DNA from 4 places in the Paenibacillus sp. FSL R7-0163 genome. Region 2 is predicted to be linked to each of the others. Evidence: riboswitches for the same ligand, from Rfam matches in the RefSeq annotation. Region 2 holds a riboswitch; each other region holds the start of a gene.
What was found. A riboswitch is a leader RNA that binds a small molecule or an ion and turns the genes downstream of it on or off. The one in region 2 is predicted to bind cyclic di-AMP.

Region 1 (4,216 bases), 2.5 Mb from region 2:
AGGCGGGAGTTCCTTGATTCTCCCCAGGATAGTTTGGTTTGCCCATGTGTGGTATTTAAACATTTCTACTGGATAATTTGTCATTCGTACATTCTCCTTTTGAATGGTCATGGATTTGTTTTTTGTTACTGTAGTTAATATAAAAGAAGAAGTATGACATCAGACTGTCATACTTCTTCATAAAGTTTGAGTGTGTTTTGAAGCTGCTCTTTTAAAATACCTCGCAATGCAGGGGGTTCGAGGACTTCGGCGCCGCTGCCAAAACTCAGCAGAATGGACCAAAGCCAACGTGCTTCCAATGGCTTATACACAGGAATTCGCATCGTCATGCTTTTATCGGAATGAAATTCCTTGTCGACTTGATGAAACTGATCCAAAGCTTCTGCCAAAGCCTCAGGGCCTACCCGGATCACTATTTCCTCCACCTGATCTGCCCTGTTTGAACAGCCAGCCTCTTTGGGTACCTCATGTTGCGAATGAAAGGTATCCTGCGTCAGGAACAAATTCAGCATCCGGGAAAGTCGGAACTCTCGATAGTCCTGCCGAGCCCGGCAATAACCATAGATGTACCAGTTGCTATATTTAAAATGAAGCTTTACTGGTTCCATTTCACGGGTTGTACGTTCATTTTTTACACTGATGTAATCAAAACGGACAACATTTCGTTCCGCTATAGCCGCACGTAAAAGAGGAAGTGCGTCAGGATCCGTACGCCGGGTTTCAAGATCCACCGCGAGACTAGAAGTCTGTGGCTCCGTTCCTATCGTTTGCAGCCGTTCAATGGTTCCTTGCGTATGCTCATCTTCAAACACGGAAGAGAGACTGTTAAGTACAGTAATCAGAGAAGTGACATCATACGAACGGAGCAGGCTTTTATCCATTTTATATCCGTCCATAATGCCATATCCACCTTTAGTACCCTGATACGTTACGACCGGGATGCCAGCGGCACAAATCACATCGATATCCCTATAGATTGTTCGCTGGGAAACCTGAAACTCTTCAGCCAGCTTGGAGGCAGATAAAACTTCGTGGTTCAATAGCTTGTAGATCATAGAAATCAATCGTTCCAATTTCATGTGTGCATTCCCACCCATTAGTTCATTTCGTGTTACAGCGTGATTATATCATAGATTTTTTCGGGCTAATTTTGGGAGGGAGGAGTTTTGTTGTTGGTGATGAAGAAATATCCTATGACAGAGTCTGACAGAGCCGATTAATTTATTTACAGATTAAATCCGCAGGCTCTGATAAATGATTAACAGAAATAATAGCATCGTTTTTTTTCACAGGTGGGGTCCAATATTGCTCATTCCCAGGCAGGTCATCGAACCATTCGGCGTCCTTTGGACAATCTAGAATCATGAATTTTCCGTATTCCTGATCTCTGGATTGATGGTATTTGAGATAGGCTTTCCCGTTATCAATGGCGAGAATTTCTATTTTTCCTGAGGTGTGGCTCATGGATAAGCGTACTCTTTTGCCAAGTCCTGAGGTTCTAGCTTTGGCTTCTTCTACAATTTGATAGACTTGCTCGAGCGGTAATACGAAATCCCGGTTTCCGGCAACGGGCCGGTTCACAAAGAAGTAGTAGGGTGTAACGCCAGCCCATGAAAGTCGGTCCAGTAGTTCCCCTAAAATAATGGGATCATCGTTGATGCCTTTGAGGATGGGAGTCTGATTTACGACAATTGCCCCTGCGTTGTGGAGAGCTTTAAATGCTTTTTTGGCTTCAGGTGTGATTTCACGAGGATGATTGATGTGCGCCATAACATAGATTCGTTTGTCTTCGGTAGAGTAAGTACGAATCAGCTCCAGCAGCTCTTCGTCTTCAGAGATCCGCATCGGATTAAATACGGGTATCTTCGAACCTAGTCTAATGATTTTAACATGCTCAATGCTTCTTAGATTTTCAATAATGGATCTTAGCTTCGGTGTGGAGAGAATTAAACTGTCCCCGCCCGTAAGAAGTACGTTGTTAATCTCCGGATTCTTTGCGATATACTCCAAGCCCGGAGAGACATCAGCCATCGCCTCTTTCACGTCATTTCGAAACAGACGCTTACGGAAACAGTAGCGGCAATAAGCCCCGCAGACCTCGGATACAATCAGTAGTGCAGTGGTTCTATACTTGTGCTGACAACCAGGTACCACATAATTCGTGTCCTCATCGGAGGCGTCCCAGCGCCCATACTCCAGCAGTTCACCTTCGTTAGGAATAACCAGCTTACGGATGGGATCTTCTGGATCATCCCAGTTAATCAAAGACAGATAGTAGTCATTTACACGAAAAACAAATTTTTCTGTAATTTCTTTCAGATTCTCTTTTTCCAGCTCAGACAACATAGCTATTTTGTTAATATCCGTGAAGTACTTTACCTTTTGCACGTACATCTCTCCTTTGTCTCGTAGTGTGAGAAATGAGGGAGCCTTAGTGTCAAAGGCCAATCTACTGCCAGCAGGGTCCAAAAAAAGCACAAAAAGAGACCCTTAGCAAGGGTCTCTGGTTATGTAAATAACATGAAAAGCAGACCCATCCACTGCTGACGAGGTTAGCTGACGGACTCGGGTAAGATGGTACCCTACATTCTAATGCTCAATGATTCGCCCCAATTAACTGGTTCCCCCGCTTTTCAACTGTAAAAGTTGGAAATTAAGCGTAGATAAAGTATACCCTATGAAGTTTTGAAAAGTCAAAAGAGAATCCTAGATTCACCTTCAATTGCTAGCGCTACTTCCGCCGAGTAGTTTAGGCAACAACGTTAGCAGCTTCTCCCGGGTTAACGCATCACTGGAGTTCCATTTGCTTCCGTCGAGCAGATAAACATGTCCCTGACGTACTGCCGGGAGACTGTTCCAAAGTGAACTGTCTAGTAGTCGTTCCATTGCAGCTCGCGAGTCTTTGCGTTCCGGAATGAACATGAAGATATGATCTCCGGCGTAGGCAGGCAGTCGTGTTGGATCCACTTCGGCGAACCCTAACTCTTCGTCCAATATGGCCTGAATCTCTTCGGTCGGTTGTAAACCACATGGGGCATAAAGCGCAGTGGAGAATCCGGACATTCCCATAGCATATAGATGATCTCCATGATCATAGACCAAAGCAGAGGCGGTTTCTCCAACTTGGAGAGTTGTCGAGTAAAGCTGCTGCCACATGGCTGCGTTTTTGATTGTGAATGACTCCAGCCATGCTTCCGCTTCGCGCTGTTTACCTAGCCAACTGCCTAATGTCCGCATTCGGTTGTCGAGAGGCGCAAATGAATCAAAGGTGAGTGTCGGAGCGATACCAGAAACTGCTCTGTAGGCTCTTTCATCACTATTTGCCAAAATGATCAAATCTGGGTTTAGGGAAGCGGTCAACTGCGGGTCCAGTGGAAACCCGACGTTGGCGAGCTTCTTAAGTCGATGTTTATAGACGCTGTTCCGGGCGAATGCTTCATCTCCACCGATAGGCTTTACACCTAACGCGAGAAGGTCGCCAAGTGTCTCGCCATGATAGACAATACGTTTCGCTCGTTCAGGAATTTCCACCTCATGACCCGTCCAATCCTTGACGGTAAGCTTACGACCTTGCTGATGTGCATATTGTCCGGGTGTAACTCCTGTTTTTTGCCGAAAGCGGCGGCTGAAATAGTATTCATCCGAGAAGCCGACCAGTCTGGCGATTTCCCGCAGTGGTTCAGTCGATTCCTGCAGGAATCGTTTGGAATGATTAATACGCAGATCCGTCAGGTATTCAAGCGGCTTTTTACCCGTAAGCTGTTGAAAGATCGGTGTATACTGCCAGATCGATATCCCCGCCCGTTCAGCCAACTGCTTCACGGTGATACTCTCTGTATAATGCTCCTGAATGAATGTTATGGTCTTTTCTACGGATTCCGTAGGACTTGGCAGGTGTTTGGAAGGGTAATTATGCTCAAAAAGTAGCAGCAGCAATTCTTGGAATTTTAATTGTCGCTTGAATTGTTGTACATCATCGGTATTATTCCTGTTCATGAGCAGCTCTTCGACTAGTCGGATTACCTTGGTGAACGGGTGCACAATTAACTCCCGTCTGCCGGAAAGCAGCTCTCCAGAATATCGTTTAGGATGCTTGGTTGTATAAATTGCTGTAAAGGTGATGAGGTAATAATACAACGTCAGCTCCTGGTTGTTCGTACTATAGGAGATTCCAGGAGATAGTAGATAACATTTATCCGTACTTAGTATCACGCTT
Region 2 (4,216 bases):
GCCTCCAGCTGCTCACGTCCTTGTTCAGGGAAGTAACGAGCCTTCAGATTGTTAGCAATCGTCTTGCGGCGCTGTGTGAAAGAAGCGTGAACCACTTCAAAGAAATGCTTCTCACTCTCCACCTTTACCGGAGGATGCTCTCTAACCTTCAGACGGATAACAGCAGACTCCACATTAGGTTGAGGGATGAATACCGTACGCGGCACGATACAGACGAGCTCAGGCTCGCTGTAGTACTGCACGGCAATGCTAAGACTTCCGTATTCCTTTCCACCTGGAGATGCAGCCATACGCTCCGCAACCTCCTTCTGAATCATTACAACGATGTTATCAAGGGGAAGCTTCTCTTCAAGCAGCTTCATCAGAATCGGAGTAGTCACATAATAAGGCAGGTTAGCAACCACACTGACCTTGTTCACAGTGGTGAAATCTTCCTTGAACATTTCCTGCAAGTTCACATTGAGGACATCATCGTTACGAACCTTAACATGGGGATAAGGGGAAAGTACGTCTTTTAATATTGGAATCAGTCTACGGTCTATCTCTACGGCAGTTACAGCACCGGCTGTTAGTGCCAGACGCTCCGTCAGCGCTCCAATTCCCGGCCCGATCTCCAGCGCCCCAGAATCGCTATCTAGTCCAGCAGCGTCTACAATCTTGTCCAAAATATTTTGATCAATCAAAAAATTCTGTCCCAGGCTTTTCTTGAACTTGAATCCATAACGTTGAATAATCTCTTTGGTCCGTTTTGGAGTCGAAATTTCCTCTCTACCACTCATGAAGTAATGCCTCCCTGATCAATTTGGGCGAGAGCCCCGGCAAATTCCTCCCGCGTAATCCCAAACATCGCCAGCCGCTTGTACAGCTGTTTGCCGTTACAATATCCGATTCCAAGCAAATTACCAAGCGCCATACGTCTTTCAGCAGCCCGAGGGTGTACAAGCATTCCAGCGGCCATAAGGTCATCAATACCAATCAAAGCAGGTGCTCCTTCAAAAGAGGTATGTACGTTACGCAGCGCATGACGAATCGCCTCTGGCGATGCATTCTCTACACCGATATCCCCTTTTCGAGTTGCGTCCTTCTCCGGAATAAAAGCATGCTTGCAGCCCGGCACCTTCGCTGAAACGATTTTACGAATTCGCTCCCCAGCATGGTCCGGGTCCGTAAGAATAATAACCCCTCTGCGTTCCATAGCTAGCGCAATCTTCGCAATTACAGTCCGGTTTACAGCAGAGCCGCCTGTCTCAATCGTATCTGCTTCCACAGCACGCTTAATGGCTACGGTATCGCTTTTGCCTTCAACGACGATTAATTCCTTAATCATATTTCTTGACTCCTTCCAAAAAAAGCAAAAAGAAGAGGATTCGCTCCTCTTCTTTTGGTTAAAGAATGTATAAGTGATGAGCGGTTGCTCTGCGATCAACGAAATGATCATCCAGCGTTCCTTAACGGTTATCATCACTATAGCTTATCAAAGGATTTTTTGCAAAAGCTTCAGTTCTAGTTAAGCTCTGGTTTCACAGGTCCAATCACATATACGGTACGTGATTTACGGCCGAAATTACGAGCATGGCTCAGGGAATCATAATAGACATCCACTTTATTGCCTTTAATGGCACCGCCCGTATCCTCTGCACGGCGGAATCCAAGCCCATCGATATAAACCCACCAGCCAATAGGAATTACATTCGGATCTACTGCAATTGTACGACCTTCCGTTACGCGTGTTCCGGAGGCAGTTTTAGTACCTATTCCTGGCTCTTCTGACGAATAAGCTGTCATGGAGACGTTCTTAATCATCTTCTTGTACTCAAAGTCTACGCCAGCCTTGCTTGTGACGTTCTTAGTCTTAGCGCTAACTTTAGTCGTTTTGGAGGTAGTGCTTGATTTGGAAGTTGTTGTAGCTTTAGCAACTACAGTAGGCTTAGGAAGTGCTTTAGTACCAACGGCAATGATCTTATCTTTTGTTACCGTTTGTACTTCCTTGCCGATCATGCGCATAGAGGCCAGTTCTCCGTCTTGATAGATCTTTTCAATATGCTGAACCATGACGCCTGGTTTGCCTGCCTGTGCCACTCTAACTGTTCCCACAGTAAGGGAGGGATCTGCTGTCTTAATAACACGGAAAGGTAAGTTAGTTGTTCGCTGTACCGTTTGCTTGTTGATACGAACGATCTTAATCTCCATGTCAGCAGAGATGGTGGTGTCTAACGAAGGAAAAATCTTATCATAGCCTTCTAGGTTGATACCCAGTTTGTCAATCGCCTGACCGATAGTGTCTTCGGTCGTATATAACGTTTTTGTTGCTCCGTCCGCAGTAAGGCTAAATTTCTGCGCACGATTGATAACGACACGGTCACCGTCTTTTATTTCATCACTCAGACCTAAAGATAATTCATCATGCGGCTGCAGCGAAATTTGCTCTTTCTCCAACACATCACCAAGAAGTGCTTCTCGCGTTTCAAGTGTCTGTGTTTGCCCGTCTATTACTAAAACAAATTGTTTGTTACTTTGACCGTGTACGTACAGCAGAATTAACAGCGCGATTGCGATTGAAATCACACCTGCAAGTAAAAGTACGCGAGTATTTACTTGCTCCCACCGTAATGCGAAAGACCTGCTGGATGACTGCGAATCATGGGATACCTCTGGTTGGAATAAGCCCATTCTCTCCATCCTCCTTACATAGCCTCGTCGTCAATTTGTATATCATGAGGACTGAATTTCTTTGACGAAACTATTTGAGATTGTCACAGGATACGCACGTATTAACTTAGCGTCTCCTGCTCATGGATCGCCTGCTCGGCACAGCTACTCCCACACCTGTTATATAACAGTATGCGGGCAACATTCAGTTTATTCAAAAATAAAGAAGCCTAAAAAGAGTTCTCTTGAGGACTCTTTCGTGGCTTCTCCGATGTCAGAATACGCGGGAATGTTTGTGCACGAGGTTGCCTCTCTTACTTGCGCTTACGGGGTTAGCTGTCGGGTTCGGACGAAAGAGAGACGCCCTATTTCAGGTCACCCGCTCACGGCGGTTGCCCTTAAATTCACCCCAAAGACCACGTGAAGAAATCAAATATTGTTCTGCGGCAATTCCTAGTCGTATTCAAGATACAGGCATGCGGCAGTTCAATATTGGTTCCCCCGTTCTCCATACGGAGACTCAGCGAGACGATCCATGAATCAATGGCTGTCACAATAACAACAGCTCACATCACTGAAAAGATGATATCCTGTTTTGATGCATGTTGTAAAGGACGATTCAACCACGTTTAAGCAAATATATGGTTAAAATATTGTAATAATCAGCCGTTTTTATATTAAAAAAGTTTAATATATCGGCTATTCTCTATTTTTCACCCGTTTTACTCCTGTTTTCAGACAATCCCAAATCGTTCCAGTGCGTTCGCATACGTAATTTTAGCCAATTCTTCCCATGTTAACCCTTTAATTTCAGCCGCAGCCTCTGCTACTAACTTCACATGAGCACTCTCATTTCGCTTGCCACGGAAGGGGTGTGGAGTCAAATATGGAGCGTCTGTTTCGATCAATAATCGGTCCAATGGCGTCTGTGCAAGCACCTCTTTAGGCACTCTGGCATTTTTGAACGTTATCGGTCCTCCAAATGACAAATGAAATCCAAGGTCTAGACACATTTTTGCTGTTTCCCAGCTGCCTGAGAACGAATGCATCACGCCACCAATTTCATTTGCTTTTTCCTCCCGTAAAATCCGTACAACATCTTCATGAGCATCACGGTCATGTATACAGATTGGCATTTTTAGTTCACGGGCTAGTCCGATTTGTTTGCGGAAGACCTCCTGCTGCACATCCTTGGGAGAGGTATCCCAATAATAATCCAATCCAATCTCTCCGATGGCCACCACTTTTTCATGGCTGCAAAGAGAGGCGATCCAATCGAGGTCCCCCTCTTTCATATCAATCGCATCCTGTGGATGCCAGCCCACCGCTGCATAAATATAATCATAAGATTCAGCCAGCTTCATCGTTGAAGGGATCGTTTCCCGATTAAATCCAATATTGATCATCTTGCTAACTCCGGCCTCTACTGCACGAGCAATAACTTCCTCGCGATCCTCGTCGAATTGAGGCGCATCTAGATGTGTATGTGTGTCGAACAGATACATTTTAAAGCTCACTCCTTGTTGTTTTTATCAATAGTTCCATAAATATTTGTATTATTTTGCAA
Region 3 (4,216 bases), 3.2 Mb from region 2:
ATAATCTTTAATGGCTTTTTCTGCTTCAGAGGTTTTGTTCAAAATCTCACCAATCTTGAGCAAAGATTTGCGCCAATCTTGATTTAGTTCATCCCCAATTACATAAGTGGGTGCAATCTTATTCAACTGATCGTAAATCCCGTTCTGAACAGAAGACTCCGATGGGATGATAATAAGATCCGGAGCAAAGCTGGTTACAGCCTCTAACGGAAGATCGTAACTAATTGTAGGAACATCCTTCAATTCAGTGGCCAGATAATCCTGAACGCCATTTGTAACTGACCATTGAGCTACTGGAGTCACACCCAGAGTTACCAATGAGTCTTCCAAATATGAACCCAGGACGCGCTGTGGATTAGCCGGAATCGTTACTTCATGGCCCATTGCATCTGTTAATGTCTTAGGAGCAGCAGGTGCCTCTGTAGATTCTGCTGTAGGAGCTGTTGTAGGCGCTGTTCCTGCATTTGATGAACTTTCAGCATTATTATTACCACAAGCGGAAAGTAATAGCGTCATCACTATTAGTCCGCTCATTGTCACTTTCATGCTTCCTGATCTTTTTCTGTTAAGCCAAAACATTAAAAACCCTCCTATATGTAACTGCTTTGATATTCAAAGGTGACCTTTACCTCTGCTTCACTTTTAAATGATATTGATTCTCATTCTCTGTGTCAACATATAAATTTCAAATTCTGTGGATTTGCAACAATTTCCTTCATATAAAATACAAAAGAGGTTATATTCCGAACGTTCCGGATATAACCTCATCTTTAATCTTCTACTTATTTATTTAAATGATAAGGGACAGTCGCTACTACAACGTCCTTTTGATTCATTAGATACGAGCGGATTAAAAAGCTGGTCTGATTATGAAGCACGGCTTGCCACCAATGTTTGGTAATAAACTGTGGAATCAGAATCGTGATGTGATCCGTCGCAGCTGTCTTCCACTCAACCGTATCGATAAACTTCACTAACGGACGAATGATACTACGATATCTGGAGCGAAGTACAATCAGGCGTACGCCTGGATTCCATTCCTCCCACCGTTGCTCCATCTTATGAATGTCTTCTTCATCAAAGCCTACATACACAGCAACAACATTATCTGTTAGAGACTTCGCATAGCTGATGGAATGTAATACAGCACGTGTAACCCCTGCAACAGGAACAACTACAGTACTTCCTTTAATTATAGGTTTATCAGTAGCCGGACATATACGCAGTTGATCCGCAGTGTTCAAATAGTGCTTATGAATACGGTGGAACACGAACATTACAGCAGGTAAGAAAATGAATGCCATCCATACGCTTGAGAATTTAGTAATAATAAATATAAGCGTAATCGTCAATGTAGTCAGCATACCGATGGTATTTACAACAAATCTTTTCACCCATCCAGCAGGTCTTGTTTTGATCCAATGCACCATCATCCCCAGTTGGGATAAGGTAAAAGGAATGAACACGCCTACCGCATAAAGTGGAATCAAACCTTCCGTATTCCCATGGAATGCAGCCACAAGTATGATAGACATAACTCCTAGAAAAATAATGCCGTTTGAGAAGCCCAGGCGGTCACCACGGACCATAAATGCGTGTGGCAGATATTTATCTTTTGCAAACATAAAGGCAAGCAGCGGAAACGCTGAATATGCTGTATTAGCTGCCAAGAACAAAATCACTGCTGTAATCCCTTGAATGAAAAAGTACAATCCGCCACGGCCAAAGGTCGATTCAGCGATCTGAGAGACAACCGTAGCCTTTTCATCTGGCACAATACCATACCAATACGCCAGCACAGTGATTCCGGTAAACATAAAGCCAAGGATAAGTCCCATGATCATTAGCGTCTTGGCTGCATTCTTCTCAGCCGGTGCTTTAAAGTTTGGGATCGCATTAGATACGGCCTCAACCCCCGTTAGGGCTGAACAACCAGAGCTAAACGCTTTTAATAGTAGAAACAAACTTACATTAGATACGGCGCTGCCTATTTCAGGAACATTCGCATGCGCGCCACCCATTGCATATTTAACGATACCGGAGATAATCAGAACAACAATCGAAACCACAAACAAATACACTGGAATTGCGATGAACGAAGCCGATTCAGTCACTCCGCGAAGATTAATGATTGTTAATAGAACGATAACAGATACAGCGATGAGAACAGTATGATTATGAAGACTTGGAAAAGCCGATGTGATCGCATCCGTCCCTGCCGAGGCACTAACCGCTACGGTAAGAATGTAATCCACCAATAATGAACCCCCAGCGAGCAGCCCTGTCGGAATACCAAGATTGCTCTTGGCTACGATATAAGCTCCGCCTCCTTGCGGATAAGCAAAAATCGTCTGCCGATAGGATAAAATCAGGATGGCCAGCAGGCCCAATACGGCTAATGCAATTGGCAGGGAATACCAGATGGCAGTAAACCCGGCAGCCACCAGTACAATCAGTATTTGTTCCGTTCCGTAGGCTACAGACGAGAGCGCATCAGAAGACAGGACAGCCAGTGCTTTAACCTTGGATAACTTTTCATGATCGAGTTCATTCGACTTCATCGGACGTCCGATCAATAGTCGTTTTACCTTGCTTACCATGGTGGATACAGTTCCTTTCTTTGGGAGCTGAAACGGAATTTCCGTGCGCTGTTTTCATCGGTGGATTTCATAAATGCAGACACAAAAATAAGCATACGGAAATGATCCGCATGCTTATGCATGGTCATTTTCCCACCTTGCTTACGAGGTTAGCTGGCGGATTCGGGCTGTGGTTATAGCCCTACGGTACAGGTCTGTTCGACCCGGTTCCGATTCACCCCATTGGCATGAATGCCAAGTTTGGTTCCCCCGTTTTTCCTAAGAAAATTCAGCGCATATTCAACTTCTCACAAGGTCTAATATTAGTCTACAAAGTGCCTACAGTAAAGCGTTGAAAAAAATGAAAAAAGAATGAAAAAACATCCAATAAGCTCAAATATAGCGTCTTATTGGATGCTCTCTTTCATTATCTTCAATTATCCCTCTAGCCCGTGATTTTAATACCTTTTCAGCTTTTTTGTAACTTCCAAAGCGAAAACTAAAATCCTAAGCTCTCCTCTGCATCTACTTCAATCATTTCTTCTTCCTTACGTCCATACCAAAGAAGGAGACTAATTAGAGCAAAAGCGATTAAAGCTAACAAAGGAATCGTAATAAATCCGAAGTAGTTCAAGTAATCTTTATTACAAGGAACACCAATTGTACAAGGTAGAACTTTACTTAACGCTGGAATCTTCTGTTCCGCATAATGATAGATTGAGATACTGCCACCAATCAAACTTAATGGAAGCACATAAGGAATGATGCGCTTATCTCCACGGAAAGTGGCAATTCCCAACAAAAATAACTGCGGATACATAAAAATCCGCTGAAACCAGCAAAGCTTACAAGGTTCATATTTCAAGACTTCACTTAAATACAAGCTACCAGCTACAGCAACCAAAGAGACAAACCAGGCCAGATAGAGGCAGTTACGCTTGCAAAAAGATAGGAATTTTGTCACTTTGCCTCCACTGCTTTTGCGGCGGTGTTAATTTCAGATGTAATCGCTTCAATATCGAAAGGTTCAGCCGTTTTCACCCCATTAATGTAGAGCGAAGGCGTAGTTGTCACGCCTGCGTCAGTTGCCAACTGAATGTCTTTCTTCAGCTCATCTGCATAAGTTTTCTCTTGGATGTCTTTACGCAACAGATCGTAATCGATCGCTAATTTCTCTTTTTCAGCAAGGCTTATCAAGAAATCCTCAGTGGCCCATTCGTCGCTCTCATCCCCTTGCTGCGCATATACAGCATCATAGAACTTCCAGAATTCATCCTTATTCTGATGGTATACAGACAATGCAGCTAGTGAAGCTGTCTCAGAGTCAGGACCAACGAAAGCCATATTTACAAAGTAAAGAGCTGCTTTTCCCTCGTTGACAAAATCTTGAACAATTTTCGGTTTCATGGAGCCAGCAAACTGGGAACAAGCTGGACATTTGAAATCGCCAAATTCAACAAGCTTAACAGGTGCATCCTCATTACCAATCCTAGGTAGCTCACTGTAATTGAATTCTACCGGTTCTCCTGTAGAGACATTCTTTGCTGCATCTTTCGAAGCTAACATAAACAATCCAACAAAAATGATAACTACTACAGCTATTGAACTAATAACTAAAATTCTCGTTTTCTGCTTCT
Region 4 (4,216 bases), 1.1 Mb from region 2:
GCGCAGGAATGGAGAGATCGGATCAATACGTATTTTTACCGCAAGAGCGGAATTGAGGATCTTAAAGGCAGAAAGATTTATTAGATTTCGAATCGAGGGATGATGATAGTGAGCCTCACGATTAGAGCGATTTTGGAAGATTTAATGGGAACTGTGGAACAGGTAGAAGGGACTGTGGATATTCTGAACCCAGGGGAACCGGAAACTGAAGTCACAGGGATTATTACGGCCTTCTCTGCCACACAAAATGTTGTGGAGCAAGCAATAGCGTTAGGAGCCAATTTGCTGATCACGCATGAAGGTGTATTTTATAGCCATCATGCGGCGAGCGAGTGGTTAGAAGGTGATCCGGTTTATCATGCGAAAAAAAGTCTGATCGAACATTCCCAAATTGCTATTTTTCGTTATCATGATTATTGGCATCGGCAAAAGCCGGATGGAATTATGGTGGGTTTACTGCGAGAACTAGATTGGTCCGCATACGTGGAAGAGCAGCAAGCAGCTGCTACGATTCTCACTATTCCTGCTATGACTGTACTGGAAGCTGCTCAATATATTAAAAGTAAGCTAGGGATCTCTTATGTACGCGCTGCCGGTGACCTGTCTCTTTCCTGCAAACGCGTAGGGATATTAGTAGGTTACAGAGGAGGCGGGACGATGGCTATTCCGCTTTTTAATGATCACAATCTTGATTTAATTATTGCTGGTGAGGGACCAGAGTGGGAGACTCCGGAATATGTGCGGGATGCAGGGCACCAAGGCAGATCTAAAGCGCTCATCATGTTAGGTCATGCGGAGAGTGAAGCGCCGGGAATGAAATATTTAGCTGAAATCTTAGCAGACAAATATCCCATGCTTCCTACCCGGTTCATTGCTGAACAACCCATCTATCAGATGGTTTAATCTGGGGAAATTAAGAGTACGGAATAAATAAACATATTATGGAGAAAATGAAGGGAAACAGGTCACTGAGAAAGGAGTGTTTCAATGGAAATTCCTTTGGAGGCTGATGAAGTATTAAGTCGGATCAAAAAGCTGCAAAGCGACGGAAGCTCGATCAGTAAAAAACAAGTAAAGCAAAGCGACCCAGAGCTTATGAGAAGTGCGCTGTTCTTTTTTCCAAGCTGGGAGCATGCATTGAAAAACGCCGATCTTTTGTAGCCATAGTATTGTAAAAGGGAGCTAAGTGGACAGGGAATATCTCTGATTCTGCTTAGCTTTTTTCATATCTCCAGTGAAAAGGATGGCCTTTATATAGAAAGTACTGGTGTTTTAACCTCCGTTTGGCTTGGTTCAGAGCCATTTTCTTAAATAAAACGAGTAAACAAGAGCAAAAGAAAGAGAAAATGAAGAGTATGCTCAATATGAAATGAAAAGCATTGCTTTCAACATTATTTTGACCAGAGCCCTCCTTTACAAGCAAACCTTACAAGAGTATGATTCATCTCAGAACTGACAATTATCTTAAATTTACAATTACATAAGCAATCCGCTTAATTTCCGTTTCTGGAAAGCGGGGGAACCAACAACTGGCAGCCGATGTGAGAGTCGGCACTGGTTATGGGGTGAATCCTGTTCCGGGTGCATAACATGCATCCCTGCAGGTAGGGCAACTCTCACTGCCCGAATCCGACAGCTAACCTCGTAAGCGTATGGAGAGAGGATGAATGGCGTGTTTAGTGATGAATAGCCACAGAGAATCCCTCTGTGGTTTTTTGCTGCGTTTTTAAGCAGATATAGTCGTAGAATTTATTATGAAAGAGGTGTTACCTTTGCCTATCGCTAAACTGAACGGAACTTCGCTCTATTATGAAATCAATGGAACTGGCACTCCGGTTGTGTTTATCCATGGACATGGATTAACACACAGTATGTTCAAACCACAGCTGGAGTATTTTTCCGATAAATATAAAGTGATTTTGTGCGATTTACGGGGGAATGGTAAGTCTGGTAAACTGCTGGAGGCCCCACATGAGATTATTGAGACGCAATGTCTGGATCTGATTATGCTGTTGAATGACCTAGGTATTCGTGAAGCAGTTTTTGTAGGAATCGCCTATGGTGGCTTAGTCGTTCAGCATATTGCCAAACAATATCCTGAGCGTGTAAAAGCAATTGTGGTCGCAGACAGCTTCTGTAGGACTCACGGATCAACAATTGTAGGGAAAATACAAACTATGGCAGCATATTGCAGTTTGCTAATGTATTATCTCCCAAGCGAGCTGGTGTTGCCTTCGATTCGGATGATGTACCGAGAGCGCTGGAGTCTGGCCTACAATGAGATTAGAAGAGGGTTGCTGGACAAACGTCCCCGGGAGCTATATCGGCAAAGACTGGCTACAAGCCATGTTGATTACACCAGATGCTTAAAGGCTTTTAAACGTCCTGCTTTATGTATTGTAGGGGACTTTAATGAATTTGGAGTGAATTGTATGAAGGAAATGGTGTCCCAGCTGCCACATGCGCAGTTGGCGATTATTCCGAACGCATTAGATCCAAGTAATCTGTGCCAGCCGGAGCAATTCAATGCGATTCTTCAACGTTTCTTGGAGAAGCAGCAGGGCAGTCAGCAGATTAGCTGATCTATAGGGAGACCTTTACAAGCGAAGCGTTTAAGTGGAAAAGGGCGTCCCATAGCCAGGGAGCATGAGCTGGCTATGGGACGTCTTTCTGGGTAGAACTTTAGGGAAATTCTCCCTAAAGTGAAGGTGATTATGGCTTCTAGCACGTGAATTAGGGAAATTCTACCTAAAGTGATAGAGAGCATGGCTCCTAGAACGTGGATTAGGGAAAACTTCCCTAAAATGAAGGGGATTATGGCTCCTAGAACGTGGATTAGGGAAAACCTCCCTAATAATAGGATGTTTTAGCCATAAATGGGTATTTGCATGAATTTTTAGGGATAAATTCCCTAAAAACCTTATTTTAAAGCGATTATCGATGAATATTAGGGAGGATTTCCCTAATATAATGGATATCTAACTAAAGGCTGGCTCATCAGTAGTGAAATCTACGAATGAGCCAGCCTTTGGTATTTTACTAACCGGTGGATGTTGAACATTTACAAGCATATTGTACCTAGAACGCCACTTAATGTCCCTACCCTACCACAGCATCAAATATAGTTCACCCGATGTGGGAAAGAACAGTAGTCTCTAAGTAGTGAAGGTAAGAGTATAGAAGGGGCGTAGTAAGCGTCTCACCCGACATGGGAAAGAACAGTAGACCCTAAGTAGTGAAGGTAAGTGTATGGAAGGGGCGTAGTAAGCAGCGCATCAGACGTGGGAGAGTACGTTAGACCCTAAGTAGTGAAGGTAATTGTATAGAGGAGGGCGTAGTAAGCAGCTCATCCGACGTGGGAGAGAATGGTAGACCTAAGCAGCGCATCCGACGTGGGAGAGTACGGTAGACCTAAGTGAAGGTAAGTGTATAGAGGGAGGCATAGTAAGCAGCTCATCCGACGTGGGAAAGAAACAGTAGATTCTAAGTAGTGATGGTAAGTGTATAGAAGGAGGTGTAGTAAGCAGCGTATCTGCAGCTCCTGATCGAGACCAAAGGAAAGGAAGGTTTCGGTAATAGGGATTCAGCCTCCGGACATGAGTAGGAGAGAAGAAGAGCGGGGAGTGACATTGCAGACTATCGGACTCAAGCGCTCTTATTTGCAACAGTTTCCTATTTTTGAGTTGCTATTGGACCCCATAGGCGTTATTTGTACAAAATAGACGCTATTGAGCACCATTTCTGCCCAATACCGCCTCTCAGGTCCGATGATCTCTCTAAACAGGGATAAATTAACGAATAGCGGCAGTTGAGTCCGAAAGATCAAGTAAGTGTACCGTATATTACCAAAAAAGCATCTATCACTCCTTAGAAGGAATGGCAGATGCCTTTTTTTGAATTTGTTTTAATGATTATACAATCGTAAAGCCAGCACTTGCATAACCAGTGACTGTATTTACAAGGGTGAGGCCTGTAGCAGTGGCTGAGAATACCATAAGCAGACGTGTCTGTGGTGTTACAGCAAAATTGATATCATTTGTAATTCCATTGACAAAAGTTCCTAGATTAATAGTACCTGTGATAGGTGGGAGCGCTACTAATGCCCCTGGAATAGCAGTAAATGTGTTATTTGGTGTGGCCGATTGGTACAACTGTGCTGTTACATTTATTGTAGTACCAAGCAGCGATAAAGCTATGGTATTACTGAAATAAGCAG

Region 1: linked by a shared signal. The riboswitch ahead of NST45_RS16250 (KamA family radical SAM protein) and the one ahead of NST45_RS26920 (3D domain-containing protein) in region 2 are both predicted to bind cyclic di-AMP.
Region 3: linked by a shared signal. The riboswitch ahead of NST45_RS10920 (APC family permease) and the one ahead of NST45_RS26920 (3D domain-containing protein) in region 2 are both predicted to bind cyclic di-AMP.
Region 4: linked by a shared signal. The riboswitch ahead of NST45_RS01455 (alpha/beta hydrolase) and the one ahead of NST45_RS26920 (3D domain-containing protein) in region 2 are both predicted to bind cyclic di-AMP.

The regions. Positions count from the first base shown of each region.
Region 1 is NZ_CP150224.1:3,630,913-3,635,128, reverse strand. Features, by position in the region: gene NST45_RS16260 (DinB family protein) at 1-84, opposite strand, end outside; gene NST45_RS16255 (YafY family protein) at 168-1,079, opposite strand; gene NST45_RS16250 (KamA family radical SAM protein) at 1,222-2,388, opposite strand; cyclic di-AMP (ydaO/yuaA leader) riboswitch at 2,529-2,670, opposite strand; gene NST45_RS16245 (AraC family transcriptional regulator) at 2,719-4,216, opposite strand, start outside.
Region 2 is NZ_CP150224.1:6,125,622-6,129,837, forward strand. Features, by position in the region: gene rsmA (16S rRNA (adenine(1518)-N(6)/adenine(1519)-N(6))-dimethyltransferase RsmA) at 1-779, opposite strand, end outside; gene rnmV (ribonuclease M5) at 776-1,327, opposite strand; gene NST45_RS26920 (3D domain-containing protein) at 1,504-2,670, opposite strand; cyclic di-AMP (ydaO/yuaA leader) riboswitch at 2,956-3,185, opposite strand; gene NST45_RS26925 (TatD family hydrolase) at 3,384-4,154, opposite strand; gene NST45_RS26930 (HD domain-containing protein) at 4,206-4,216, opposite strand, start outside.
Region 3 is NZ_CP150224.1:2,456,141-2,460,356, reverse strand. Features, by position in the region: gene NST45_RS10925 (iron-hydroxamate ABC transporter substrate-binding protein) at 1-579, opposite strand, end outside; gene NST45_RS10920 (APC family permease) at 783-2,600, opposite strand; cyclic di-AMP (ydaO/yuaA leader) riboswitch at 2,725-2,884, opposite strand; gene NST45_RS10915 (disulfide oxidoreductase) at 3,079-3,543, opposite strand; gene NST45_RS10910 (DsbA family protein) at 3,540-4,216, opposite strand, start outside.
Region 4 is NZ_CP150224.1:331,630-335,845, forward strand. Features, by position in the region: gene NST45_RS01440 (alpha-glucuronidase family glycosyl hydrolase) at 1-84, shown strand, start outside; gene NST45_RS01445 (Nif3-like dinuclear metal center hexameric protein) at 145-903, shown strand; gene NST45_RS01450 (hypothetical protein) at 988-1,161, shown strand; cyclic di-AMP (ydaO/yuaA leader) riboswitch at 1,481-1,667, shown strand; gene NST45_RS01455 (alpha/beta hydrolase) at 1,773-2,582, shown strand; gene NST45_RS01460 (exosporium glycoprotein BclB-related protein) at 3,912-4,216, opposite strand, start outside.